4 regions of the Chryseobacterium sp. GW821-FHT04C04 genome follow, and region 1 is predicted to be linked to each of the others. Evidence: riboswitches for the same ligand, from Rfam matches in the RefSeq annotation. Region 1 holds a riboswitch; each other region holds the start of a gene.
What was found. A riboswitch is a leader RNA that binds a small molecule or an ion and turns the genes downstream of it on or off. The one in region 1 is predicted to bind S-adenosylmethionine.
Positions count from the first base shown of each region.

Region 2: linked by a shared signal. The riboswitch ahead of AC07UM_RS09930 (alpha/beta fold hydrolase) and the one ahead of AC07UM_RS22065 (TonB-dependent receptor plug domain-containing protein) in region 1 are both predicted to bind S-adenosylmethionine.
Region 3: linked by a shared signal. The riboswitch ahead of AC07UM_RS23350 (TonB-dependent receptor plug domain-containing protein) and the one ahead of AC07UM_RS22065 (TonB-dependent receptor plug domain-containing protein) in region 1 are both predicted to bind S-adenosylmethionine.
Region 4: linked by a shared signal. The riboswitch ahead of AC07UM_RS10705 (SusC/RagA family TonB-linked outer membrane protein) and the one ahead of AC07UM_RS22065 (TonB-dependent receptor plug domain-containing protein) in region 1 are both predicted to bind S-adenosylmethionine.

Region 1 is NZ_JBWKTO010000007.1:83,721-91,347, reverse strand. Features, by position in the region: gene AC07UM_RS22070 (APC family permease) at 1-648, opposite strand, end outside; gene AC07UM_RS22065 (TonB-dependent receptor plug domain-containing protein) at 656-3,079, opposite strand; SAM riboswitch class I at 3,175-3,281, opposite strand; gene AC07UM_RS22060 (alpha-amylase family glycosyl hydrolase) at 3,357-6,194, opposite strand; gene AC07UM_RS22055 (T9SS type A sorting domain-containing protein) at 6,377-7,627, opposite strand, start outside.
Region 2 is NZ_JBWKTO010000003.1:11,661-19,287, reverse strand. Features, by position in the region: gene AC07UM_RS09945 (DUF58 domain-containing protein) at 1-382, shown strand, start outside; gene AC07UM_RS09940 (OsmC family protein) at 407-826, shown strand; gene AC07UM_RS09935 (MGH1-like glycoside hydrolase domain-containing protein) at 898-3,513, opposite strand; SAM riboswitch class I at 3,702-3,808, shown strand; gene AC07UM_RS09930 (alpha/beta fold hydrolase) at 3,875-4,813, shown strand; gene AC07UM_RS09925 (ACT domain-containing protein) at 4,819-6,357, shown strand; gene AC07UM_RS09920 (O-succinylhomoserine sulfhydrylase) at 6,470-7,627, shown strand, end outside.
Region 3 is NZ_JBWKTO010000009.1:88,006-95,632, reverse strand. Features, by position in the region: gene AC07UM_RS23355 (outer membrane beta-barrel protein) at 1-1,914, opposite strand, end outside; SAM-I-IV-variant riboswitch at 2,035-2,132, shown strand; gene AC07UM_RS23350 (TonB-dependent receptor plug domain-containing protein) at 2,426-5,170, shown strand; gene AC07UM_RS23345 (DUF5694 domain-containing protein) at 5,282-6,121, opposite strand; gene AC07UM_RS23340 (TonB-dependent receptor domain-containing protein) at 6,152-7,627, opposite strand, start outside.
Region 4 is NZ_JBWKTO010000003.1:172,669-180,295, reverse strand. Features, by position in the region: gene AC07UM_RS10730 (LysM peptidoglycan-binding domain-containing protein) at 1-325, shown strand, start outside; gene fabD (ACP S-malonyltransferase) at 396-1,271, shown strand; gene AC07UM_RS10720 (GYDIA family GHMP kinase) at 1,281-2,186, shown strand; gene pckA (phosphoenolpyruvate carboxykinase (ATP)) at 2,314-3,930, shown strand; gene AC07UM_RS10710 (type II 3-dehydroquinate dehydratase) at 4,087-4,494, opposite strand; SAM riboswitch class I at 4,738-4,838, shown strand; gene AC07UM_RS10705 (SusC/RagA family TonB-linked outer membrane protein) at 4,922-7,627, shown strand, end outside.

The sequences.
Region 1 (7,627 bases):
CCCGGCGATATAAGATGCCGAATTCCAACCCGTATAGGAATAGGTAACAAAAACAAGAGAGGTGGCAAAAGCCGGAAGCATGATCTCATTTTTCCAGTTGTCACTGAAGTTCAGACTATTTCCAATCTGTGGTGAATCTGAAAGCCCAACTCCAAGAATAACCAACACAATAATGAAGGTTATTTTGATGAAAGTAAAAAAGTTATGAAATCTGCTAGACGTTTTCAGGCTAAATGACAACGCAATCGCAACCAGAAAAATAGCTGCAATCGCAAAACCATTTCCAAAAGAATAATCAAATACGGAAAGGTATTTTGACATTGCCAATGCTGCAAGGGCCACAGGAGAAGAAAATCCAATAATCAGAGAAACCCAGCTTATCAGATATCCAAACAGTGGATGATAGGTTTCTTTTAGATAGATAAAATCGCCTCCGTTTCCTTTAAAGTGTGAGCCTAATTCAGCATAGCAAAAGGCTCCAAACAAAGCGAGAATTCCTCCAATACCCCACAGCAGGAAAATACTGTAGGTATTGGTAATATCGGATAACTGAAATCCCAGGGTGGTAAAAATTCCTGTTCCGATCATATTGGAAACGACGATGGCTGCAGCTGTTTTCCAGCCAATCTGATGCGAGGTAGTACTCATTTAATGATTAAAAATTAAAATTAAGCCTTCCGAAGAAATAATTCCCCAGCGTTCCCATCTGAACCGGTGCATATTTGAATACTCCATAGTATGAATTTTCATAAATCTGGCGATCCGGGAAGACATCAAAAATATTATTGGCTCCAACGGTAAAGTTGATACTTTTTGTGATATCATACCCAACGCTGATGTCGGTCACTACTTTTGGAGAGAACTCCTGAACTCCGCCAAAAGGATAACCATCTCTTATTACTTTGCCAAAATAGGTATTTCTTACGAGAAAATTGAACTTCCCGATTCCATAATTTAATCCTAATGATGCTTTTGTTTTGGGTGATAATGTTTCAATGATATTGATCTGATCCGGACCAAAGAATTCATTCTGAGGGGTTCCTAAGTTTTCCGGAAAATGGAAATCTGTAATTTTCGTTTCTGTATAGTTTCCGGCAAGATTAATATTTAAATTTCCTTTACCAAGTAGCCAGTCATAGGAAACAACCACATCTACTCCTTTCGTTTCTGTATCAACAGCATTGGCAAAGAATCTTCCGCTTTCCACCTTAAACTGGGCCAGCCTTGGATCTGTAATATTGCTGGTGATTACAATTCTGTCCTTCACTTTGATCCAATATCCATCTACGGCAATAGATAATTTATTCAAAGGGTGAAGGGTAAATCCTGCACTTGCGTTGACAGAAGTTTCCTGTTTGAGTTTATCAAATCCTAAAATTCTGGCAGCATCGCTATCATTCCTGAAGATCCCTTTGGTGACAATTCCCGATCCTGAAGTCGAAATATCGGCATAAGAATTATTAAAATACTGCTGCTGAAGTGAGGGCGCTCTGAATCCTGTTCCGACTGCTGCTCTTACTGCATAATTTTTCACAAATTCATATCGTACAGCGAGTTTTCCATTCAATGTATTTCCAAAATCTGAGTAGTTTTCAAATCTTGCAGCGGCATCAATATTCAGTTTTTTATCTAAATCATAGGAAACATCTGCGTATACTGCGGTCGAATGCCTGTCCTTCGTCAATGCATTGTTGGGAGAAAACCCAATGAAAGACTGTGATCCTCCTGCACCAAGTACCGTAGAACCTTCAGCAGCCACATTTCCATTGATGTCATATTGGGTGTAAGAAGCCTCATCTCCGGCCTTGATCTGGTATTGTTCAAATCTGAATTCTCCTCCGAATGCGATATTGAAACGATTTATATTTTTAGAAACATCAAGATTAACGGTATTTTGAAGGAAACTATGGGCTCCTGCATAAAAACGGGTTGGCGATTTTGCCCCAAGGGAAGCATTATTCGTATTGTTTACATTATAATTGAACGTATTGCTTCCGAAGGTATTACTCAGGTCGAATAGCCAGTTATTGACATTATATTTTGCGCCTACAGCATAAGACACATCATAGACCTGAGATCCAAGACTTGCCTGAAACCCGTTTGGGTAAATAGATGAAACGACATTAGATGTTTCGCTCGGAAGTCTTCTGAAACCAAAACCTTTTCCTTCTTTGATACTAAAACCTCCGAAAGAATACAGTTTAAAATTATCATTAAAAGGGTATTCTGCGTTGAAAAACAGCTGTCCCTGTCTAATCTGGGCATCTCCGATCTGAAAATTGAAATCATCACGCGTCAATCCTCGTTCTTTAATCTTTGCATCATCTGCAGCTCTTGCCGCTTCAGGATCATTTGCAAACGCATATGCAAAATTATCTCCGAAAATATCTAAATCATGATTTTGAGTTCTTGTTGTTTTTCCTCTATGGCTTAATTGTAGTGAAAGATTAATATAGCCGTCTTTCTTTCCTAATGAAGTTCCGTAATTGGCTCCGGCCTGATAAGTATCGCCATCATTTCTTCCGCTTACTCCATAAGTAAGACTTGCAGAGGCTCCGGCATTTTTCTTAAGAATAATATTGATCACTCCTGCGATAGCATCAGAGCCATATTGTGCCGCTGCTCCGTCTCTTAAGACTTCTATTCTATCAATTGCAATGATGGGAATTGTGCCAAGATCTGTTCCTACAGAGCCATTTCCTACGGTATTCTGATAGTTGACTAACGATGTAGAATGTCTTCTTTTTCCGTTTAATAATACCAAAATCTGATCTGGTCCCATTCCTCTTAAGGATACGGGATCAATATGTTCTGTACCGTCAGAAGCAGATTGTCTCACTGCGTTGAATGATGGGATCACATAGTTCAGGAGATCCTGAGCGGTCATTTGTGGAGAGCTTCTCTGGATCTTGTCAATATTGATAACATCTACAGGAACCGGTGTCTCAAGTTTTGTTCTTTTGACATTTCGGTTTCCGACAATGATAATGTCTTCGATTTGTTTTCCTTTCTCCTCATTCTCCTGAGCAGCTACCAAAATTACACTCAGCAAAAATACTGCTGTACTTAATTTTTTCATTTTTCGTTCTTGCCAATTAATAATAACATTCCTGCGAACCTTTTCGCAGATAAACAAGACTTCAAGAAATGGAATTCATATAAGAATATTGACTTCACTTATCTCCCCTTTCGGGTTGGAATTAGCACCTTTGCACTTTTTTGAATTGTACAGGTTGCTAAGGTTTCTTTGGGCCAAATCCCTCCACCTTTCTTGATAAATCTACCACAAAAGTAGACTATTTTTTTCAATATACAAAAAAGGCAAATCAGCTCTTCTGCCAATCTGCCTTTTTGTTTTACTTAACAATCATCTTTTGAATTGCGATTCCTGTTTCCGATTTTAACTGAACCAGATAAGTTCCTGGCGGATAATTGATTTTGGTTTCATAAGTCCCGTTTTCTTTATCAAGTCTGAATGAATCCAGCTTTTTACCGGTCATGTCAAAAAATAAAATCTCTCCGTTTTTTGCTTTGTTAAAAATTAATTTTGCGATCCCGTTTTGTATTGGATTATTAGCAATCTGAAGGGATAATTTATTAGCTGCGTGAGTATCCTTTGTTGACAAAGCTCCTGCATAATTTCCGAAAACCCTGTATTCTCCAGGCTGTAAAGTTATCGGAGCTGTTGTTGAAGCTATATTGGAAACACTGTCATCCATCAGATTCTGCCATTGACCTGTGTAAGGAAAGTAAGGAACAACATTTTGTGCAGAAGTAGTATAATTAGCCAATACCACCACATTCTTTATTCCGGTAGTAATGGTTGTATCATAGAGATAAATCCTGGTGATCAGTCCATCAGGATCATTCGTAAGATTATTGGATTCTATGCTGTATGTTTTAGATTTGAAAATCTGATGGGTATTTCTGATGTTGATTATTTTAGCCCATGTATCATACACTGCTTTTCTGTTTACATCCGTATCATATCCCAGAGTAAATGCAACTGGTTTCTCATCTGTTCTGCATCCGCTGTTGATCGTACCATCCGCACATCTGTTGATACTGAATTCGTATCCTAATTCTCCAAACTGCCAGATCATTTTCGGACCGGGAATAGTGAAGAATGTAGCTCCGAAGGTTTTCATTCTTTCAAGAGCCGTATTCAGATTTTTAACACTATAACCTCCATTCACTGCACCATATTCAAGGTTTTTAAACATGAGTCTTTCCTCATCATGACTTTCCCCATATCCCACTGCACTCATATTGGTAAAGCCATGAAGACTGTGATTCATACGGTCATAATTGCTGTTTTCCTTATATCCCATGGTATTTTGATTATAGGGATCGGTTTGTTTATTCCAAAGCATAACACCTTTTCCTTCTGCTATTCTGTAGTTGGCCCATTGCTGTTCTTCTGCATCTGTTCCCAGGTGTTCGAAAATCATATAAGAATTGGGATCAATAGCCCACTGCCTGTCTGCATAATGTTTCATAATGTCAACTCTGTCTTGTTGATAAGCATTGGTACAGGCTTCATCATTTTCAGAGCAGCTTTGGGTGAATCCTTTCGTCAAATCCCAACGGAATCCATCGATGTGATATTCTGTCAACCATTGCTGAAGGCATCTTTCAACGTAATATTGAGTTGAAGAACTTGTATGATTAAAATCGTTAAACACATTATAAGAGTGTTTGGGAACCTGATTGAAATAAGGGTTATCCGGAGCAACATTTCCATAACCGTCTCCATCAGGGTCTATATTCCAAAGTCTTACCAAAGGTGAGCGTCCTGTTGCGTGATTAAAGGCGACATCTAAAATCACCGCAATTCCGTTTTGGTGGCACAGATCCACAAATTCTTTGAATTTTTCAGGAGTTCCATATGCTTTATCCAATGCATAATGGAAGGAAGTATTGTATCCCCAGGAAAGATTTCCATCAAATTCCATGATGGGAAGCAATTCTATAGCATTGATCTTTAAATTCTTCAAATAAGAAATCTTGTTGATCAGTGACTGCCAGTTTTTTTCCTGAGTAAAGTCTCTTAATAATAATTCATATACGATCAGATCTTCTTTCGCAGGTCTTTGAAAATTGGTTACCTGCCAGTTATAAGCGGTTTGCCCTGTTTTAAATGTAGAAACTTCAAAACCTTGTCCTGCAGGGAATACAGGTAGATTTGGATAGGTAGAAGCCGAAATCCATGGATCGTCATAAGAAGATAAAATCTGTGGTGAATAAGGGTCTGCTACTTTTCTTAAATCATTGGTTCTGTATTGAAAAGAATATAATTGCTGAGGGGTCAGTCCGCTGAGTTCAATCCAGTAAAGATCAGGATTTGTGGTATCCTTTTTCATCAAATAGGCATCATTCACAGCCCAGTTGTTAAAGCTGCCGATAACATGCACAAAGTTTTTACCGGGAGCATACAATGCAAGCCCTACTTTGGTCTGATCTGTAGGATGATAATTAATCCCCTGTCGGATCCAGCTTGGAACCGCCTGAGTCACTACATTTCTCGGAATCTGCAGAATAAATGCCGCATTTTTGGAATTGGATCCCTGAGTTGCTGTAAGCTCCATATTAGCGTCTTCTGAAACCGTATAAGTATAAGAATAAGCTTGTGAAAGAGCTGAAGTTGAGTTCACAACAACTCCATTGGCTTTTAACTGGAAAGTAGTATTAACATTGGTAGTGGCTGTAATATTGATTGAATTTCCTGCCGGGACCGAGGTAAGACTGTTCGCCAGTGGATTTGTAAGGGTTAAGCTTAAAGTACCCACGTTGACAAATATATCCGGTGAGGTCTGATGTGCCCCTGTTTTATCTTTTAATAAAAAACCAAATCGTCCGATTCCTGTTCTTCCGAAGAAAGAAGTCGGAGTAAAAGCCAGGGAATAGGTATCTGTGGCTGCATTATAATTCAGTTTATTCAGGTCATTGGAATCGCTCCAGCTGCCATTGGTAGGACAGTTCTGACTGTTCTGATAATTGGTATCAAAAGACCAAGACCAGATATAAACAGCATTGTTGGAAATACCCCATGCGGATTCATCAATCTGGTCCCCGGGAATTGTCAGCGTAACAGCATCGGTTTCGTTGAATGGATTGGGTGTAATGGTATAGTTGATCTGCCCGAAAACGACCACGGTAATCAACAGAAAAACAAAGGAATAAAATTTTTTCATTATCTTATTTTTTATCGAATATAATATTAATTTTTATTCATCATCATTATTTTTGATCTGATATTTCATTTTAATGGGAAAAACAAATAAGAAAAAGGCTCATGAAAATTTCATGAGCCTCCCAATAAAAGTAATTGTAATGAACTATTTTTTATCTAACGAAATTCTTTGATAAGATCCGGTTAGTCTTTTATAATCTTTTTTGAAATGGATTGACCGTTCTTTAATTTTAATTCTACGATGTATAATCCTGAAGGCAGCTCGGTCATGTTGATCTGGTTATCCGAGAACTGTACATTCATTTTTTGCCCTACAGCGTTGATAATATTCACTTTTTCAATACCGGAATCTGCTTTTATCGTGAGTATCCCTTTTGTAGGATTGGGATACATTCCTACTACTGATTTATTCAGCTTAATATCCGAAGTTCCCAGAGAAGATGATGGCTTAATACATCTTACTGATGCCCCCTGTCCTCTCATGGCACCTGCTGAAGCATTAGCAATAGTAGTTCCTATATAAAGATATTTCCCTCCTGAACTCGAAGTGTCAGAACTCCAGAAGTATCCTCTTTGGCCTACATAAGTAAACTCGCCATTGCTTGAGCTTCTGAATCCTCCTGCCGGCAGTTTAAGATGACTTCCATAGGCTGTTGTAGGGTTTGCAATACTTTCAGCTCCTACCAGAGCAGCCCACTCTGCCTGAGAAGGCATTTTCCAGTCTGTCCCTATTGCTTTACAAGGATCTACTCCGGCAGATGCACTAACATCAGCAACGGAAGCTCCTGTCCATGTATCTCCACCTGAAAAACCTGCCCACCATGCTGGAGAACCTGCAATATAACCTCCTGCTGTTGCACTTGTTCCTTCAGGAGTATTAGGAGATGGAGCCTGTACAACCTGAGAGTTTCTAAGCTGGTGCCCATCATCCCATCTTCCCCATTGGAAAAGATCTCCATATGAATTCGCATCAGCCATTGATGAAGCAACCTGTGCACTTCCCAGATTCTGCTGAAGCCATATTTTTCCATCTGCACCCCTTACCGTAGTATAGGCAACCTGCTGACCGCGATACATAAAACTCACACAACCTACATCTCCCACATTCGATCCAGGATCTGTATTGCTGCATGTTTGTGGATTTAACGTTAAAGAGATTCTTTTAACTTTTGTAGTATTGTCAGAATAAGCCAGAACAAGGTAATTGTGTGCTTTATCTATGGCAAGATCATTGTATTTTGCTTCACCATCAGAAACGAAGTCACCTCCAAAAGGAACCCAGTTTTGTGAATCATCTAATTTATAGACTGTATTTCTCAGGAAATTATCATTTTCAAAACGGCTGGCCACCACATAAGGTTTCCCGGATTCTGTTACGGCTAAAGCAACATGCTGTACACTTCCTGCTGAAAAATTGGCATTTCCAACCTGCAC
Region 2 (7,627 bases), on a different contig from region 1:
CTTTGAAAGTGACTTCAACCGTTTGTATCAGGATGTAAAATATTCCATCAACCAAAGAAGTTTAATTTTACTTTTTACGAACTTTGAAACATTAGACGGGCTCAACCGACAGTTGAAATACCTTCGGGGAATCGCTAAAAACCATTTGCTGGTAGTGGTATTTTTTAAAAATTCAGAACTGCAGACGTTGATCAACAAAAATCCTGAGAATATGCAGGAAATATATGATGAGATCGTTGCTGAAAAATTTGAATTTGAAAAGAAACTGATTATTCAGGAACTCCGCAAATATGGAATTTATACCGTATATACGCTTCCGGAAAATTTGAATATCGATGTTATCAATAAATATTTGGAGATAAAAGCGAGAGGAATTTTATAACTTTGTATCAAGCAATAAGCAAGAATGAAGATAACACTTAACAGAATAAACGACGATTTTTTATTTGAATGTACAAATGCTCAGGGAAATTCTATCCTTTTGGATAATACTTCCCAGCCGGGAGCAAAAGGAGTTTCTCCAATGGAAAGTGTACTGATGGCTGTGGCTGGCTGCAGCGGAATTGATTTAGTTTCTATTTTGAAGAAACAGCGTCAGGACATCAAAAGTTTTCAGGCAGAGGTAGAAGGAGAGAGAGTGCAGGTAGAGGATGCGAAACCTTTTAAATCAATTAACGTTAAGTTCCTTTTAGAAGGGGACATTGATCCTAAAAAAGCGCTGAAGGCTGCAGAACTTTCTTTTGAAAAATACTGTTCCGTATCAAAAACGTTAGAACCGAATGTAGAAATCGGATACGAAGTATACGTAAACGGAGAAAAAATCTAATCTCTTATTTAAAAATAGAAAAAGCCGGATGAGTCATCCGGCTTTTTTATTACTCATTACTGATTATTCATCTAGAACGTCAGCCTTGGTTTTATTAGTTTCGCCACAGTAGCAGTCCACCCTGTCTGATGAGAAGCCCCTACACCGCGGCCGTTATCTCCATGAAAATATTCAAAGAAGGTAATATAATCTCTGAAGTGTTCATCATAATTGAACTTCGGATTGCCTCCATTGAAAGCACGCTGCCCATGTTCATCCTTTAAAAATATAGAACAAAGTCTTTTGCTGATGTTTTGAGCCACTTCATCAAGGTTTCTTTTATCTCCGCTTCCCGTTGGAAGTTCTACTTTCAAACTATTTCCATAATAATAATGGAAACGCTGCAAGCTCTCTACAATCAGGAAATTAATAGGAAACCAGATCGGTCCCCGCCAGTTGCTGTTTCCTCCAAACATTCGGCTGTCACTTTCTGCAGGAGTATAGTATACCATATTTTCGGCTCCATGCACAGAGAATACAAAAGGATTTTCTTCATATACTTTAGACATAGCACGGATTCCGTAAGAACTTAGAAACTCTTTTTCATCAAGCATTCTGGTAAGAACTTTCGTTAATCTGTTTTTACGTAAAATACTCATCAGATGTTTTCTGCCTTGCCCCTCCTCATCCCAATGAGAAACAAGCTTGGTGAGTTCCGGTTTATTTTTAAGAATCCATTCCATTCTGGTTTTGAAATTAGGCATCTTTTCCAAGAGCCTGTGATCAACAATTTCTACTGCGAATAACGGAATTAAGCCAACGATGCTTCTTAATTTCAAAGAAACACTATCTCCATTTCCAAGCTGCAATACATCATAGAAAAATCCGTCTTCTTCATTCCACAAACCTTTTGTTCCTTCACCCAGATTTTCCATAGCCTCAGCGATATAAAGATAATGTTCGAAAAACTTGATCGCCATATCCTCATATACCTGATAATATTGGGCAAGTTCCATGGCAATACGCATCATATTTAATGCATACATCGCCATCCAGCTTGTTCCGTCTGCCTGCTCAAGATGCTGACCGTCCTTTAATTCCATATTTCGGTCAAAAGCTCCAATGTTATCAAGACCAAGGAAGCCGCCTCCAAAAATATTTTTACCGTTTTTATCCTTTCTGTTAACCCACCATGTAAAATTTAGCAACAACTTCTGGAAAACTTTCTCTAAGAATAGCAGATCCGGCTTGCCATTATTTTTTTCATCAATCTTAAAAACACGGAAGCATGACCATGCATGTACAGGAGGGTTCACATCGCTCATGTTCCATTCATAAGCAGGAAGCTGTCCGTTAGGATGCATGTACCATTCTTTGGTCAACAGTAAAAGCTGTCCCTTGGCAAATTCTGCATCGATGATTGAAAAAGGGACACAGTGAAATGCCAGATCCCAGGTGGCATACCATGGATACTCCCATTTATCAGGCATAGAAATAATATCCTTATTGTGGAGATGATTCCACTCTGTATTTCTTACATATTCGTTGAAATTTCTTGGTGCTTCAAAGTTGGGATCACCTTTCAGCCATTTTCCGATATTGTAATGATAGAACTGTTTATTCCAGAGGAGTCCGGCAAAAGCCTGTCTCTGAACATTTCTTTCATCTTCATTTACAGTATCGTTCTGAATTTCGTTATAAAACTCTTCAGCTTCAGCTTGTCGGGTATTGAAAATATGATCAAAACTGTTAAAAGGTTCATCCGTTTCTTCAGGACACAATCTGAATTCAAAGACTTTTGATTCTCCTCCACCGATAATCTCATCAATCAGAAAAGAAGCTTTTGTTCCTCTTTTTTCAGGATTTACGGTATCTCTCTGATGAATAATAAAATCATTGATTCCATCTTTGAAATAAGCATTCTCTACTTTGGGAGCTCCGTAAAGTTTTGAAGTATTCGTTTCGTTATCACAAAATACACTTTGTGCATTTGTATTTCGGGAATAAAGCTTTTTAATCGATATACTGTCATGACCAATATTGATACTTCCGTCATGAGAAGCATTAACCTCTCCTTTATAAGTATTGTATCCCCATTTCCAGTTATTTCTGAACCAGACTGTAGGAGCTACCAGAATAGAAGCCTCACGCTGGCTTCGATTACAAACGGTGACTCTTGCTAGGATATCGTTGTGATCTGCTTTACAGTATTCAATGAAAATATCGAAATACTCGTCATTATCAAAAATTCCGGTGTCGAAAATCTCATACTCCGGTTCCTTTTTGCTGCGTTTTCCGTTTTCTGTAACAAGATCATCGTAAGGAAATTCATTAATTGGATATTTATACACCATCTTCATATAGCTGTGGGTAGGTGTATTGTCCAGATAATAAAAGATTTCTTTGATGTCTTCACCATGATTTCCCTGAGGATTGCTCAACCCAAAGAATCGTTCTTTTATCATTTTATCTTTCCTGTTCCAGAACGAAAAAGCAAAACAGAAAAGCTGCTTTACATCAGAAATTCCTGCAATTCCTTCCTCTCCCCAGCGGTAAGCATAGCTCTCGGCATTATGATGATTGGTAAAATTCCATGCATTTCCATTGGGGCTGTAATCTTCACGTACATTTCCCCACTGGCGGTTGCTTACATATGGTCCCCAGTTTTTCCATTTAGTATCTTGTAATCTTTCTTTTTCAACGGTCATATTTCATCATTTTTCAATACGAAGTTAGTTTTTTTGAGAAGTAATTCCAATTTTTTTCATCTGAATAATTATTAATATAGCCTTGAAATACTTGTATTTAAGGGCTGTTTTAAATATTAAAATAATTTTTTTTTGAAATTAAAAGAAAAGAACTACCTTTGCATCATTCGTTCATTTAAATATTGAAAATGTTATCAAGAAAGGTTGAGGGATTAGACCCTATGAAACCTTAGCAACCCTTTGCGCAAGCAAAGAAGGTGCTACGTTCTACCAATTTATTTTGGACAGATAACTTACTGAAGTTCTTTTCAGCCATTTCCTGTGGCATTTTCAATTGTATTTGTAGTAAAATATAATAGAATTGAAAACAGAACTAAACTATATTAATCTTTCGTATCAGACTTATTCTCAAAAGGAATATCATATCTCATTAAGCTATCAGCTTTTTGGGAAAAATCTGTTTACAGCACCCATCATTCTAATCAACCATGCTCTTACCGGAAACTCAAATGTATCGGGAGAAAAAGGATGGTGGAAGCAATTGGTGGGAGAGAATCAGCTTGTTGATACGAATCAATATACTGTTCTGTGTTTCAATATACCCGGAAACGGTTATGATGATTTTTTAATTGAAGACTATGAAGACTTCACCCCTTCAGATATCGCTGCGATATTTCTGAAAGGGCTTGAAGCTTTACATATCAAAAATATATATGCCATTATTGGAGGCTCTCTTGGAGGGGGAATTGCATGGGAAATGCTTGCGAAGCAGCCGGATCTTGCAGAAATATTTATTCCCATAGCCTGTGATTACAGAACACACGACTGGCTTCATGCTCAATGTCTGGTTCAAAAGTTTTTATTGAATGATAAAGATGAACCATTACAGAAAGCGAGAATTCATGCGATGCTCTGTTATAGAACTCCACAATCACTCAACGATAGATTTCAAAACCAATATAATCAGGACAAACAACGCCTGGAATCAGAAGACTGGCTGGTTTACCACGGTAATGCATTAAACGAAAGGTTTAGTTTAAAAGCATACAAATTGATGAATCATCTCTTGATGAATATCAATGCTGAAGAGAAAGCACTGGAGAGGATCGAAGCACGAATGCACATGATCTCCGTAGATACAGACTTATTCTTCCCGGCTTCTGAAATCCGAATGTGTTTTGAAAACTTAAAAGAGAAAAATAAGGATGTTTCTTATCACGAGATCCAATCTATACATGGGCATGATGCCTTCCTAATGGAATATCAACAATTAAATAATATCATAAAAAACATTTTATAGAAGTAATGAAAAATGCTAACGAAATAAAATTTTTGAAAAACAGATCAATCATTAAATTTGAAGGAGAGGATTTCCTCGGAGAAATCGGGATTGACGGAAGAATTTTTAAAGCGCTTACTTTAGCGCGTATCAGTGTAGGAGTAATTTCTCAACAGGCCATAGAAAACGGAATTTCTATTTTGGTTCAGGAAATTGATGCAGAAAAAGCAGTAGCTTGTCTTATTGATGAGTTTGAAGCAGAAAGAAAATCTGGAAAAGTTTCTCAGATCTATAGTATCAATAATGTTTCTGTAATCGGTTTTGTAGCAGAAGATTTCAATAAAGTCTTTGCCGAACTGGCAAGAAATAATGTTTTCCCATTATTGCTGAATCAGGTAGCAGGAGAAAACAGAGTTAATATCGTAGTGACTTCTTCACAGGATGAAAAAACAAAAAATATCATAGAATCTGAAATTTTCAAAAAACCAAAGACGGTTCATCTGGCAATTATTGGTCACGGAAATGTAGGAAAGACATTAATACAGCAGGTACTTGAATCTGCAGAAGAAATTAAGAAACGTAAAAAAATAGACCTTAAAGTAGTTGCAGTAGCCAATTCAAAGAAAATAGCCTTCAACAAAAAAGGATTCGATGCCAATTGGGGCGATGAGGTTTTGACAGCAGAACATCCGTCGAATGTAGAAGAACTTATTAATTTCTCTAATGAAAATCAACTGGAGAATCTTATCGTTGTGGATAACACAGCAAGTAAAGATTTTGTAAAGAACTATCATGCTTTGGCAGAAAACGGATTCGATCTGGTTTCTTCCAACAAAATTTTCAATACCCTTCCCATTGAAGAGTATAGAAAACTAAGATATACGTTGAGCAAAAATAACAGACGTTATCTGTATGAAACCAATGTTGGAGCTGGTTTGCCGTTAATTGATACGATCAAATTATTACACCTTTCAGGAGAAAATATCACAAGAATCAAAGGAGTATTCTCAGGAACACTGAGCTATGTATTCAATAATTTTTCTTTGAGGGATGATAAATTTTCAACCATCATCAACGAAGCTTTGGAAAAAGGCTATACAGAACCGGATCCGAGAGAAGACTTATCCGGAAATGATGTAGCAAGAAAACTATTGATTTTAGCAAGAGAGCTAGACCTGATCAATGAATTCGGTGATATTAATATCCAAAACCTTGTCCCGGAAAGCTTACTTGAAGTTTCAAAATCAGAATTTCTTTCAAGATTGGATGAACTGGATGAAGAATACCAGAAAATTAAAGAAAATCAGGAGCCTGGTCATGTGTTGAGATATGTGGGTGATTTACATGGTGACTTGCAGAAAGATAAAGGTGAATTGGATGTGAAATTGATTTCAGTTCCTGCAACTTCAGCATTAGGACAGTTAAAAGGTTCCGATTCTATCTTTGAAATTTATACAGAAAGCTATGGAGAAAATCCAATCGTGATTATGGGAGCCGGAGCCGGAGCGCAAGTAACTGCTAGAGGAGTATTCGGAGATATTTTAAGAGTAAGTGAAACGAAATAATATTTAACGTAATAATCTACCAATTTGGCAGTGTAACCATAACGGCAATTGTCCTTCTGGGCATCGCGAAGAATCTGATGGCTACACTGTGAAATTGATCAATTAAAACTATATGGAAAATTTTGAAACATCAGCAATAAGAACCCAGACTGAAAGATCTCAGTTTGACGAGCATTCCACACCATTATATCTTACCTCCAGCTTTATATTTCAGGATGCAGAAGATATGAGAGCAAGCTTTGCAGAAGAAAAACCTAAAAATCTATACAGCCGTTTCTCTAATCCGAATGTGACAGAGTTTACTGATAAGATTACTAAGATGGAAGGTGCAGAAGCCGGGTATGCCTTTGCAACAGGAATGGCAGCCATCTATTCTACATTTGCTGCACTCCTGAATGCCGGAGATCATATTGTAAGCTGTCAGTCTGTATTCGGATCTACACACACTTTGTTTACCAAGTATTTCCCGAAATGGAATATTGAAACTTCTTATTTCAAAGCGGAAGATGCTCAGAATGTTGAAAAATATATTCAACCCAATACAAAGATATTATACCTTGAAACTCCCACCAATCCAGCGATTGAAATTCTGGATCTTGAGTTCTTCGGGCAGATCGCCAAGAAACATAATCTTATTTTCATTGTAGATAACTGTTTTGCAACACCTTATCTTCAACAGCCTGTCAAATACGGTGCGGATATCGTTGTACATTCAGCAACGAAACTGATTGACGGACAGGGAAGAGTGCTAGGAGGAATAGCAGTAGGAAAAGAAGACCTGATCAGAGAAATTTATCTTTTTGCAAGAAATACAGGACCTGCATTGTCTCCTTTTAATGCATGGGTATTATCAAAAAGCCTTGAAACACTAGCTATCCGAGTGGAAAAACACTGTGAGAACGCATTGAAAGTAGCTGAATTCTTAGAAAGTCATCCTAATGTTGAACTGGTAAAATATCCTTTCCTGAGATCCCACCCGAGTTATGAAGTAGCTAAAAAGCAGATGAAGCTTGGTGGAAATATCGTAGCGTTTGAAATAAAGGGAGGAATTGAAGGCGGAAGAAACTTTTTAGACAAGATACAAATGTGTTCACTGTCCGCCAACCTGGGTGATACAAGAACGATCGTTACCCATCCGGCATCCACTACACACTCCAAATTGTCAGACGAAGAAAGAAATGAAGTAGGGATTACAGCAGGGCTGGTTCGCTGCTCAGTAGGATTGGAAAATGTAGATGATATCATCGCAGATCTGAAACAGGCTTTAGGT
Region 3 (7,627 bases), on a different contig from region 1:
TGCTTTTGGAGTCAGATAGCTATAATTGGCTGTCAGTTTGATGTCTTTAGGCAAGATAATCTGCGTCATGATATTGAAAATCCAGAACCCTTTATTGTTCAGGTTGTCAATTTCATGTTTCTGATATCCAGCATATAGGTACATGAAGTTAATTTTATCGGGATTAAAATTAAATTTCATGATTTCGCTAAAAGGCTTGCTGAAAATCATAAAAGGAACCGGTAATCCAACGTTGAAGTTGTGAATTTTCATATTCGAAATATTTACCTGTTCATTGAAGAGTTTTCTTCCGTCTTTTCTGATAATCTGTGCTACCTGATTGCTTGCTGAACTTACGCTATAGCCAATGAATGCATAATCAAAAGCTGATATTTTTAATTCATAATTATCAAAAATAGTCGGCTGTAGATTCGGGTTACCGTTCACTTCCGTACTTGGCCCGGAGAATGTCACGTTATTGGGGTTCAAGGCAGAAATACTTGGTAAACTGATTTTTTTGTTGTAATTCGCAGCAATATAAACCTGGTTCATCATGTTATACTGTACGCTTGCATTTGGGAAAAGCTTAAATTTATTGAAAGGAATCAAATTAGCTTCCACCAGCTTTGCATCTTTGTCGAAGAATCTTGTTACTCCTGTAATATCATAATTTTCAGCACGAGTACCCAATGTGAAGTCAAACTTTTTCAGTTTAGCCTGAAATTCTAAATAGGTTGAAGCCGTCTGTCTCTGATATTCAAGATTGGTTAGCCCAAAACTTTCCGTATCATAATCCTGCCTTTCATATAGGCCTCCCAGGCTTATTTTTCCACCATCAAGAAGCTTAATGGGTTGAGCATAATCTACCTTGAAGTTGGTAATATTCATCACGGATTTATTGTTCAGAATATCTTTTAATCCATTCGTAGGACTATTGATTGGCAGGTTTGGAGCTGCTGCAAATGTCCCATCCTGAAAGAAATTGTCCTGAGCAAACTTACTGTCAGATCTTGTATACCCCAACTGGAAGTCCAGTTTTTGAGATTTGTCTGCAAAACGCTTCTGATAGGTAACCACCGCTTCCTGTCTCAAGCTATTGGTATGAGCTACATCCGAAGAAGTATAAAAAGCTTCTTTTAAATCTTTTGGATTATTCTGAAAAGGTAAATCTCCATGACCGTTACTTAAAGTGTAGTTGTCATTATTATTGTGATAAATATCGTAGTTTACTAATAATCTGTCTTGCCCTAAATCAAAAGTCAATCCTGATTTTGCAAAATATCCACGCCCATATCTGTCGGTATGACTTGTTAACAGTTCATCCTGCTGGCCGTTCAGCATACTTTCACGGTAATTCTGCCCTACGTTCAGCTGCCATCCGAAATATTTATTTCTGGCATTTAAATTAACAGAATTCGTTGTTCTGTTTCTATATTTATCGTAATTCGTGAAAGAGTAATTCCCTGAATACGTAGCGGTTAAATATTTATTAGCGTTTTTGTTGGTAATGATATTCATGATGGCACCTCCGGAAGTCGCTGGAAATTCAGCACCGGGCTGGGTGATCACTTCAATTCTTTCTACAGAATTGGCTGGCATTCCTTCAAGAAAAGAGTTCAATTCATTAGAGGTGATATTCAAAGGTCTTCCGTTCAGATATACATCCAGGATTTTTCCCTGATACATCATCCCTGCAATATCTGTTGATACAAGCCCCGGAAGTTTTTTGATTCCTTCCAAAACGTTTCCATTATTCAGCTGTGGCTGTTCGGAAAAATCAAAAATTGTACGGTCTGCTTTTTGCTCAACGGCTTTTTTAGTTTTGGTGATGACTACACCTTCAATTTGCTTTTCTTTATCAGCAGTATTGTTCTTTTCTTGTGAGAAGACCAGCATAGAACTTACCAATGATAAAGCGAAGATAGTTTTTTTCATAATGTTTTTTACTGATATCCGGTTAGACGCTGAAAAAGATAAATTGTTACGCTAAAATGTTGAAAATCGAAAAATTAAGCCAAATATTTTTTTATTTACGAAATAATTATATCTTTGTCAGGTAATTATCAAGAATCTCTAGATGGGATAGCAACCTGCAAAAACAAGCAAGGTGCTGCAATCGATAAGCCGGATCTTCCGGAAAAAATGTTTATCATTCTATCATTACCCCATCTTGAATTTTTGTTTTAAAGTTAAAATCAAATGTTTAAAGACAAGGGAAATCACCTTACATCAATTATTTTTTATGCCTCGGATCATGAAGTGAGTCTTCATTATTCTGATATGTTCTCATGCCATTTCTATATGCGCATGTGTTGTTGTTTCTAGTCTTTTCTATTTCTAAAAAATAATACAAACATTTCGAGCATCTATGGTAACCTTACAATTTAAGGCTACAGGATTTTTTTGCTCAAAAAACAATTTTTAACAACAAAAAATAAACAACAAAATGCATAATTTCAAGAAAAAAATCTTTGTTCCTTCTATTGCGCTTATCTCTACATTTTATTATGCGCAGACAGATACTTTACAATCTAAGAAAATAGATGATGTGGTTATTCTTGGATCAAGAGGTTCCGGAAGATCACTGACCGATACACCCGTTCCGGTGGATATCATTAATATTTCTAAAATTTTAAAACAAAGTCCAACTAACAATATCAGCCAGGCTTTAAATTATATTGTACCTTCATTTTCATCCACCTCTCATACGGTGAACGATGGAACTGATTTTGTAGATCCAGCCCTTTTAAGAGGACTGGGTCCGGATCAGGTGTTGGTTTTACTCAATGGAAAAAGAAGATATCAGTCTTCATTGATTAATGTTACCCTTACACCAGGAAGAGGATCTGTGGGAACCGATCTAAATGCTATTCCGGCTTTTGCTTTGGAAAAAATAGAGGTTTTAAGAGATGGAGCTTCTGCTCAATATGGTTCTGATGCCATTGCAGGAGTCGTTAATCTCGGACTAAAAAAGAGACTGGGGCTTTCCGGACAGGTATTTCTGGGAGGATATGCTTCTCCTGTTACCAATAATTTTTCCGGAGGAGTAGATGGGCAGACTATTTCTGTAGACCTTAACTATGGTGCTAAAATTGGAAAAACAGGATTTATTAATATTACAGGTTCTGCACAATACCGAGATCCTTATTCCAGAGCGGGAGTAAGGGAAGGTGATATTTTCAATGCTTATAATGCCATTAATTACAGAGCATTGCAGGATGGCGTTAATATTGACGGTCTGTATAAAAATATCACCAATACTTCCAATACTCAGCAGATTATTAATACCGTTAAACAGTATGCCGCTAAGGTAAATTATTTTGGAACTGCTTTTCAATCTCAAATTTCGGGAGCAAACAGCATTTCCGATCTTCAAAAAATATTGGGTCAAGATTTTACATCACAGGAACTTAATTACAGAGGATTGGAGAGAAAAGATTTCAGCCTCAGAGCGGGGCAGTCCAAATTACAGTCGGGGCAGCTCTTTTTCAATTCTGAAATTCCTGTGAATGATGATTGGAAAGTTTACTCATTCGGTGGCTACAGTTACCGTCTTGGAAATGCCGGAGGATTTTACAGACTTCCGAATACAGAAAGAAACATCAATGCTGTTACTCCCAATGGATATCTTCCTCAGATTGAAGCAACAGTAAATGATTATTCTCTTGCTGCCGGAATTAAAGGGAAATGGAATGGCTGGAATGTGGATCTCAGCAATACTTTTGGAAAAAATACCTTTGGTTTTGGAGTTGTGAATACATTTAACGCTTCACTTACAGACAGCTCTCCAAGAACTTTTGATGCCGGAGGATCTGAGTTTTCACAAAATACCGTTAATCTGGATTTCTCCAAAAAATATGATGTGCTGAAAGGATTAAACCTTGCCTTTGGTGCTGAATACCGACATGAAAACTATAAAGTGAATGTCGGAAAAGAAAACTCTTATGCTTCTTATGATATTTATGGGCGTGTGGTAACGGCTAAAACCCCTGAAAATGAAAAAGTAACCGACTTCTTCGGAAATATTAGACCTGCAGGAGCACAGGTTTTTCCTGGGTTTAGTCCTGAAAATGCTGTTTCAGGAAACAGAAACAGCGTTGCCGCATATGCCGATGCAGAGCTGGAAGTTACGGACGGATGGCTGCTGGAAGGAGCCTTACGATATGAGAATTATTCAGACTTCGGGTCTACATTCAATTATAAAGTGGCCACCAATGTAAAGCTGGCTCCCAATCTAAACTGGAGAGGTGCTGTTTCTACAGGATTTAGAGCGCCTTCTTTAGCCCAAATTTATTATAGTTCCACTTCTACATTGATTCAGCAGGGAAAAACTACACAGGTGGGAACTTTCAGAAATAATTCTGAAGCAGCACAGGCATTGGGTATTCCAAAATTAAAACAGGAAACTTCACAATCCTACAGCACAGGAATCACATGGAAAATTCCGGCATTAAGTCTTACTTTCACAGCAGATGCTTATTTAATAAAGATTAAGGACAGAGTGGTGCTGACAGATCTTTTCTTCCGCCCTGATGGTAATTTTACGCCAGGTTCAGATCAGGCAGTTTTGCAAAGTGCTTTTGATCTGGCAAGGGCTAGCGCTGCCAACTTTTTTGCCAATGCGGTGGATTCTCAGACGAAAGGGCTGGATATTACTATTTCTCAGAATTCAAAGATTTCATCAGGGGTTTCTTTGGAGAATAATTTGGGAATCAATTTTAATCAGACCAAAAGAATCGGAGATATTCATGCGTCGCCTAAATTGGTAAGCCAGATTGATAATTATTTCTCAGAACCGAACAGAGTATATTTTGAAGAGGCGGTACCTCGCGTAAAAGCGACCTTATCCAATATTTTAAGAGCTTCCGGTTTTACCTTCCTGCTGCGTAATTCTTTCTTTGGTAAAGTGACTGATGCGGATGTTTTAGATGCTAATTTTGATGGTGTGACAGGAAGTACAGAGCATTTTATTCTTAATAGCCGCTTTGTAACAGATTTATCCGTAGGATATGATTTTAATAAAAATATTTCCGCAACGATCGGAAGCAATAACATCCTGAATATTCTGCCGTCTAAAAGTCCGAACATCAGTTCATTAACGGCCGATAACCAGTTTGTATATTCCAGACAGGTTTCCCAGTATGGGATAGGAGGAAGGTTCTTGTTTGCAAGAATCGAATTTAAGTTCTGATAGATAAAGATTAAATATCTTAATAAAAAAACAGAGAGCTTATCTCTGTTTTTTTATTCTATTACACCATAAAGAATGAATTTTCTATGAGAGTGATTATTTTAATTTTATTTATTTCAGTGAAGAAAATTCAATAAAATCATATTCGGCGGAAGAAGAGAAAAGCTGTCTGAGTACTGCTGCATGACCATTTCCTGCTATCACAAGAATTCGGTCTTCGCTGTTATGAGGAATTTTTTGAATATTGCGGAACATTCTCAGATTTCTGCTGTACCAATACAATGCAAGCATGTCTGCCCCATCAAATTCTCTAAGTTTAAAATCTCCACTTAGGTACGCTCCATATCCATACTGATGACTTTCTTTAGAATTCATGTACGTAAATGTGTCTAAAAGCGATTTGAAATTTTTCGGTTCAGAGCTTTTAAAGAAAGCATTAAACTGGTTGGAGATCAGGTCATCACTGCTAAAATCATAATCTTTGCTGAGGTTGTTAAAAAATGTAGAATCTGTTTTTCCAAATTTTGTCTGGAGATCATTCCAGATCGATTCTGCATCTATACTGAACAGTTCTTTGATTTTTAGTTCATTGGCTATTCGCATAGCAAGCTGATAACGTTCATCTCTTTCTTCTCGGTGTTTTCCTTCACTGTACTCCTTCAGTTTTTGATTTGCATTCCAGTTTGGCCAGGCTTCTATCGCAATTTTTGTAGGCTTAAACTTTTTGATGTACTCTACAAGTTCAGTAACTTCCTTTGCTGTTTTGGGAGACAACACGTCTATCTGGTCTTCTTTTTTTGTTTTATGAGCGTCAAGATTAGGATACTCAAAATGGAAAGAACCTACCACCAGGACTTTAGTCTTTGGATTTTGAAAATAATCGGAGGCCTTTTTCTGAGCAAAAATGGATGCTGATAAACATAGTAAGAAAATATAAATAAAGGTTTTCATAGTATTGCTTTTTTTTTTTTGGTTTAAAAATTATTGTGCACGGTTTTTTTCTTCAAAATTGACCGCTCTGTTATTTGCTTTTACTTTCTGATTTCCAAAGGTATAAGTAATGCTGAGTGTCATTCTCCTGGCATCCCAATAGTTGTCAAATGTCTGGGTGTTATCCGTAAAATACATCTCTCCTTTATATCCGGACTGTTTAAAAATATCACTCACTGAAAGATTGACCTGGAGTGCTTTTTCCACAAAATTCATTTTCACTCCTGCATCCAGGCTAGCCCTGTTTCTTGAAGAAGAAAATCCATCTCTGGAAGGAAGATTATTCCAGTAGTTGACAAATAAGAGGAATGTTTTAGCTTTGTTCAGCTGGAAAGTATTGTTGAGGGAGTAATAGAATGACTGTCCGCTTTTAGGAACCAAGTTAAATCTTGTAATTTGAGTCTCATTATAGCTGAATGAAGTTGAGATATTGCTTTCCCATATTTTGAAAAAAGTATCCGTATAATTGAAATTGATCCCATAATTATCCTGATTATAATAATTCTCAAACGTGCTGGTAAGGTCAATTCCGTTCAGGAATGAAATCTGGTCAAAATTATTGGTTGTTCTCTGGTAATACAAATTGGCGGAAAATTTACTTTTAAAGATATAATTGAACTCTATATTATGATTAAAAGACGGCTGCAGGCTTGGGTTTCCGGAATAGTAAGTGTTCGGATTAGAATACCATCGAAACGGATCTAAAGCCCGGAAATAGGGACGGTTGATTCTTCGGGAATAATTAATGCTGTACTGATTGTTCTCATTGGCTTTATATGACAAATAAGCTGTTGGGAAAAACTTCCCATAATTGTTCTCAGATTTAGACTGTGTAGTAGGAGAGAAACCGCTGGTTTGTGAATATTCATAACGAAGTCCCGCTTTGATAGACCATTTTTCACCAAGGTCTTTGCTGGCACTGATATAAACTGCATAGTTTTTCTCATGATAATCAAAAAGATTACTCTTAGAAGGATCTATGGTATAATTTCCATTCGTAAGATTAAAATACCCGATATCTGAATTATTGGAAAACTGGCTGTATTTTGCCCCGGTTTCCAGCTGAACTTTTTTGAAATTTAATGTTAAATCCCCCTGTCCGGAGTAGATCTTATAATCTACAGAAGAAAGATTTCTCACGATCTGCGCTGCATTGTTGGCAAGATTTCTTGTTGTAAAATTAACTTCCGTAGCAGGAAGAGTTCCATAATAATTGGCTCCGAAGCTTAGCTTATGCTCCCCGAATTTCTGATCAAAATACAGGTTCAGCATTTGTGAGGTGAAAGAAGAACGGTGTTTAGAATCCGTATCCGTTTGTAAAGTGGAAGTGCTTCCGGTGAAATAGTTTTGTGTGGAATAGATATCCATATTAGTATGCCCCTTTGTTATATCATATACTAACCCAATATTGGTGGTTTTAGAAAGGGAATAATCAAAATTGGCATTTACACCAAGCCCGTCATTCAT
Region 4 (7,627 bases), on a different contig from region 1:
TCCAATTTTTGAGAAGAGAGTGGATGAGCTGAGCCAGGCAAGCTTGGTATATCTAATGGATAGAAAGATCAATTCTGACGGTAATTTTGAAAAAGAGATTTTGGCTGCTTATAAAAGCAAATACTGTAAAACTCCACCAAAATATGCTATTGTAGGTTTTGATGTAGTAAACGACATGTTAACCAGAGAAAATAAAAAAGGAGAGATCTTTAAGCAGATGAATAAGGTTCAGACTCAGCTTGCTACGAAATTTGAGTTTGTGAAATCTAAAGCGAACGGTGCTTATGTAAATACAGGCTACCGAGTAATTAGGTTAGTCCCTTAAATGATTTATGATTCTTTAAAAGCATATTGTTAACATTATAGTTATATTTGCATAATATTTAATTCAATACATGAAAGCACTTGTATTTCCAGGGCAGGGTTCTCAGTTCGTAGGAATGGGAAAAGAGTTGTATGATTCTAGAAAAGATATCAAAGATCTGATGGAATCTGCCAATGAAATTTTAGGTTTCGATATTCTTTCCATTATGTTTAACGGAGAGGACGCGGATCTTAAGAAAACAGAGGTTACCCAGCCTTCAATATTTATACATTCAGTAGCAGCTTTAAAGGCAGTAAATGGCCTTGGGGCTGAAATGGTGGCAGGACACTCTTTAGGAGAGTTTTCGGCCTTAGTTGCCAACGGTGTTTTATCCTTTGATGACGGTTTAAAATTAGTTTCTGAAAGAGCAAAAGCGATGCAGGAAGCTTGTGATGCCAACCCAAGTTCTATGGCCGCAATCTTAGGACTAGATGATGCTAAGGTTGAAGAAATCTGTGCACAGATCAGTGGAATTGTTGTTCCGGCAAACTATAACTGCCCAGGACAATTGGTGATCTCAGGAGAGACCACTTCAGTAGAAGAAGCTTGCGCAAAACTAAAAGAAGCAGGAGCAAAAAGAGCATTGTTGTTACCGGTAAACGGAGCTTTCCATTCACCATTGATGCAGCCTGCACAGGAGAGACTGGCGGCGGCTATCGAAAAAACAAAGTTCAGAAAAGCAACCATTCCTGTCTATCAGAATATCACTACAACAGCAGTAACAAATCCTGAGGAGATCAAACAAAACCTGATCGCTCAGCTTACAGGTCCTGTAAAGTGGACACAATCTGTTCAGAATATGATTAAAGATGGGGCGTCGAACTTCGTAGAAGTAGGACCAGGAAAAACCCTTCAGGGATTGATCAAAAAAATTGACGGATCTGTAGATGCAGTTTCTGCTATCTAATAAAAGAATATGAATGCGATATTTTCACCGGGCAAGCTTATGCTTACTTCAGAATATTTCGCAATCGACGGAGCTCTTGTCTTAGCGGTACCTACCAAGCTGGGACAAGAGTTTTTTTTTGAAGAAAAAGACGATGAAAAATCCCTGATTATTTGGGAGGCCTATCATCAGAATATCCTATGGTTAAAGGCTGTCATTGATTATAAAAACTGGCAGATCTTAGAAACCAACATTCCATCAAGCGCTGAATTTATTACAAAAACCTTAAAGAACGTTCAGCAGCTTTCCGAAACTACATTCAAAAGTAATTCTACTTACTATTTAAAAACAAACCTTCAATTTCCTGCAGATTACGGACTGGGAAGCAGTTCTACCTTAATGAACAATCTTGCAGAATGGGCAGAAATTGATCCTTTTCATCTTAATACAATCAGTCTGGGTGGAAGCGGATATGATATCGCAGTGGCGAAAGAAAAATCTGCGGTTCTTTTTCAGAGCAAACCCGAGATCAACTATGAAAAGGTAAATTTTAATCCTTCCTTTAAAAATGAATTGATCTTTATTCACTTAAATCAAAAGCAGGATAGTAGAGAAGGAATCAATTTTTATAAATCAAAAAAGAAGTCTCCAGAACTGGTGAACGAATTTTCAGAAATCACAAAGAAAATATTGTTATGCGGTGAATTGGAAAATTTTTCCGAATTAATGATGATTCATGAGCGGAAAATTGCCGATTTTCTTGAAATTCTCACAGTTAAGGAAAAGATATTTTCAGATTGCCCCTCATTTGTCAAAAGTTTGGGTGCATGGGGTGGAGATTTCGTTATGAGTGCCAAATTTGGGGGCTTTAAAGACTATTTTTGGGAGAAAGGTTTTACAACAATTTTCGAATGGGAAAATATAATTGATTTATAATCAGTGTTTTACAATCCTGTTTTTTTATTTGTCATTCTGACTTATATCAGTATATTTAAACCACTTTTAACAAATAATTAATATTATTTTTGTTGCAGTCAATAAAGAAATAGAAAATATAAGTAAAATGAAAAACACTAAAATCATCCAGGATTTAGAGAAATTAGGGATTAAAGGAAACCATGAGGTAGTGTATAACCCTTCTTATGAAGAATTATATCAGGCTGAAGTTTCTCCTGAAAATCAAGGATTTGAGGAGGCTGAGCTTACAGAGTCTGGCGCAGTATCAGTAAAAACAGGAATTTTCACAGGTCGTTCACCTAAAGACAGATATATTGTTCAGGATGATGTTACAAGAGATACAATTTTCTGGGATGGTAAAGTAAATTTGCCTACAACAGCGGAAATTTTCGGTTCTTGTAAGGAACTAGTGATGAACCAGCTTTCTGAAGCTAAGAAGATTTATGTAGTAGATGCTTTTTGTGGTACCAATGCAGATACTAGACTTAAAGTAAGATTTATCGTTGAAGTAGCATGGCAGGCACATTTCGTGACAAACATGTTCATTCGTCCTTCTCATTATGAGCTTGAAAACTTCGGTGAGCCGGATTTCACAGTAATCAACGGATCTAAAACAACAAACCCTAACTGGGAAGCTCAGGGATTAAACTCTGAGAACTTCATTATGTTCAACCTTACTGAAAAATTGCAAATCATCGGAGGTACTTGGTACGGAGGTGAAATGAAGAAAGGGATGTTCGCAATGATGAACTATTATCTTCCATTAAAAGGGATGGCTTCCATGCACTGTTCTGCAAACGTTGGAGAGAAAGGTGATGTAGCTTTATTCTTTGGTCTTTCAGGAACAGGTAAAACGACTTTATCAGCAGATCCTAAGAGATACCTTATCGGTGACGATGAGCACGGTTGGGATAATAACGGAGTATTCAACTACGAAGGAGGATGCTACGCAAAAGTAATTGACTTATCAGAAGAAAAAGAACCAGATATTTTTAGAGCGATCAAGAGAGATGCACTGCTTGAAAACGTTGTTGTGAACAATGGAGTTGCAGATTATACAGATGGATCGATCACAGAAAATACAAGAGTTTCTTATCCAATCTATCATATTAACAAAATTGTATTGCCTTCTAAAGCAGGTCATGCTAAAAAGATTGTTTATCTTTCTGCAGATGCATTCGGGGTACTTCCTCCGGTTTCCATCTTGAATGAAGATCAGGCTCAATACCATTTCCTTTGCGGTTATACCTCTAAATTAGCCGGAACTGAAAGAGGAATTACAGAACCTCAGCCATCTTTCTCACCTGCATTTGGAGAAGCGTTCCTTACATTACACCCAACAATGTATTCTAAAACATTGATCGGTAAAATGCAGGAGCACGGTGCTAAAGCATATTTGGTAAATACGGGTTGGAACGGTACTGGAAACAGAATTTCTTTGAAAGATACAAGAGCAATTATTGATGCCATCATTGACGGTTCTATCGATAACGCTCCTAAAACTCAGGTTCCGATCATGAACCTTGAGATTCCTACTGAATTACCAAATGTTTCTACAGGAATTTTAGATCCTAGAGATACGTACGAAAATGTTTCAGAATGGGAGGAAAAAGCAAAAGATCTTGCTTCAAGATATATCAAAAACTTTGAGCAGTATTGTGATACTGAAGAAGGTAAGAAATTAATTGCTTCAGGACCTCAATTGCAGGGACAAACTATCTAATAGTTATATATAATATACAGAAAAGCCTCATCATAGATGAGGCTTTTTTATTTTAATTCTCATAAATCTAGCTAATTATGAAGATCTTTTTCAGTGAATTTTAGCTCATAATCCATAAGTATCTGTGTAATCAGTGGACAAAATAATTCCTGAAAATTACTTCAAACTTAATAAAGCCAATCTGTATCCATCCATTCCGAAGCCGGATAAAACAGCATCTGTATTGGCAGCTGTGACAGATTTCTGTCTGAATTCTTCTCGTTTATAAATATTACTGATGTGAACCTCTACTTTTGGCTTTCGGATATTTTTTAAACAATCCGCAATAGCATAGGAATAATGAGTAAAAGCTCCGGGATTAATAACGACCGCATCAAAATCATCTTCCTGAAGTCTGTTGATGAGCTCTCCTTCAATATTCGACTGGTAATATTTTAATTCATAAGACTGAAACTCAGATCTTAAAATTTCCAAATAGCTTTCCATAGAAACATTTCCATAGATTTCCGGTTCTCTGGTACCTAAAAGGTTGAGATTAGGACCGTTTATAATCAAAACTTTCATCCCATAAAATTAAAAACTTTTTTCAATTAATGGTCAAAAATTTCATTAAAGCATACTGTGTGCTCAATTGAATTATTGATAATGATATTTGTCATGTTTGTGAAAGTGATAACGAGTGTAACTCCCTATTTTAATGACTTTTATTAAAATATTATGTTAATTTTTAAAAATTTATCATGAAAAAATATAAGTCTACTTGTTTTGTAGACTAAAACTTTATAGCTTTGCAGTCATATTTCGATCGGCTTATAAAGAAAGATGGAGGGAACTGACCCTGTGAAATCTTAACAACCTACCTCCAAGAGGCAAGGTGTTACGTTCAGCCTTTAAAGGAAAAATAAGCATTTGGTTTATCGTATTTATCGATGCCCTTTGCTGTCTTTTCTGCAAAGGGTAAATTTTTAATATATGATAAACAAAATTGATTATGATTAGTAAATATTTATTTAATTCTAAAGCTTGGATACCTCCGGTTGCTGCATTTTTTCTGGGAATTACCAATGTAAACGCACAAAATTCCAAGCCCAAAAAAGATAGCCTCCATGAAAAAGAAATTGATGAAGTAGTGGTGGTGGCCTATGGAAAGGCGAAAAGAAACAGCTATACAGGCTCAGTAGCAACCATTTCCGGTGATAAGATCAATAACAGACCTGTTACCAATATTACCAAAGCTTTGGAAGGACAGGTTGCGGGAATTCAAACGACAAGTGCATCAGGACAGCCGGGTGCAGTTTCTACGATCCGAATCAGGGGAATTGGCTCTATAAGTGCTTCCAGCGATCCTTTATATGTAGTGGACGGGATTCCATTTGACGGAAATCTGAACGCTATCAGTCCAAGTGATATTGAATCTATAAGTGTTCTGAAAGATGCTACAGCAAGTGCATTGTATGGTTCAAGAGGTGCCAATGGAATTATCATCATTACTACAAAATCAGGTAAAAAAGGAGAAGCAAAAGTTAATTTTAATATCAGCCAGGGATTCTCAGGAAGAGCCGTAAAAGATTATGAACAGGTCAATACAGACCAGTATTTTCAATTATATTGGGAAGCATTGCGAAACGGCTATCAATCTGGCAAAGTGTCTGCTCAACAGGCAGCCCAGATGGCGACAGACAATCTTGTTTCCACACTTGGGATCAACCCTTACGGAACAAGTTATGCAAAACCTGTAGGAACAGACGGAAAATTATTACCTGGGGCATCCCCTTTATGGAATGACGACTGGAGAGACATCTTACAGAGAGTGGCTTCAAGAAATCAGGTAGATCTTGATATAAGTGGAGGAAGTGAGAAAAGTAATTATTTCTTTTCCCTAGGCTATCTGGATGACAAAGGAATGGCTATTGAATCAGGATTTAAAAGATATAATACCCGATTAAAGATCAATTCTGAAGTGAAAAAATGGCTGAATGTCGGGGTGAATTTAAGCTATACAAACAGTGTACAGCAGGCGCCTACTTCTTCAGATTCCAAAGCAAGCAATATCATCAATGTGGCAAGATTTATTCCTTCATTCTATCCTTATTATGAAAGAAATCCTGATGGATCATTTGTGCTGGATGCTGCCGGAGACAGAATTTATGATTTTGGGAAATACAGACCTACGAATGCACTTCAGAACCAGAATGCAGCAGCAACGCTGCCGCTGGATAAAAATGAAAATAAAGAAGATAACTTCTCAGGGAAAGGATTCATGGAATTTACCTTTTTACCGGAGTTGAAATTCAAGACAAGTTTTTCCGTAGATTTAGTCAACTATTATGGACATTATTATTCAAATCCATTGCTGGGACAAGGTGCTGAAATTGGAGGTTCGGTGACGAAAAGCAGTGCTAGAACACTTTCTTATACTACCAGTAATATTCTTACCTATGATAAGAAATTTGGAAAGCACCATGTAAATGTTTTGGCAGGACACGAATTCTATAAATACGATTATCAGACGATTTCAGGAACGAGAAGCCAGTTCTCATTGCCTTACTATTATGAGCCGGATGCCGCTTCTTTATTAGGAAGTTTCAGTGGAAACAGTAATAAATTAAGCTTATTGAGTTTCCTCGGAAAAGTAGATTACGATTATAATAATACTTATTTCTTATCCGCTTCAGGAAGAGCAGACAGTTCTTCAAGATTTGAAAAAGATAACAGATGGGGGAGATTCTGGTCAGTAGGAGGTTCATGGAAGATTTCAAATGAAGAATTTATTAAAAGCCTGAATGTTTTCAATCAGTTGACATTACGTGCCAGCTACGGAGGACAGGGGAATGATAAATTACTTCGACCAAACGGACAGCCACTTTATTACGCTTATCAGGAGCTGTACAGGTTTATCAGTCTTGGTGGAGAACCGGGAACAACACTGGAAAAAACGTCTACCAATAATGTGAAGTGGGAAACCAACCTTAACTTAAATGTAGGATTGGAATTTGCGATTCTGAATAACAGAATTAAAGGAAATATTGAATACTTTAAAAGAAAAAGTCAGGATCTTCTGTTTAATATGCCGGTGGCACCATCATTGGGAATCAGTGATTATCCAGCCAATATCGGAACGATCCAGAATACGGGATTTGAATTTTCACTATTCACAACACCGATTAAAACCGAAGATTTCCAATGGAATGTGGATGTTAACTTAAGTACTTTAAACAATAAAGTAACAAAGTTACCTGCGGGTTCTCTTGTTGTGGGAACAAAATTATTAACAGTAGGAGGTTCTGTATATGATTTCTTTATTCCGGAATGGGCTGGAGTAGATCCAAGCAATGGAAAGCCATTGTGGAAAACCGTTACTACAGATGCCACCGGAAACTCAGTGGAAGGAACTACGTCAGAATATTCAAAAGCCACAAAATTGCTGCAAGGTTCCGCATTGCCTAAACTGACTGGAGGAATCAGCACGAGCATTAATTATAAGAATTTTGATTTTTCAGGATTGCTGACATTTAAAATAGGCGGAAAAATTTTGGATAACGATTATACTTCCATCATGCATAACGGAAGTGCCGGCGGACGTGCATGGAGTGCCGAAATGCTGAATAGATGGACTCCGGAGAATCCTAATACAGATGTTCCTGGATTGAGTACCACTACGAATAACTGGACGTCTACATCTTCGAGATTCTTATAT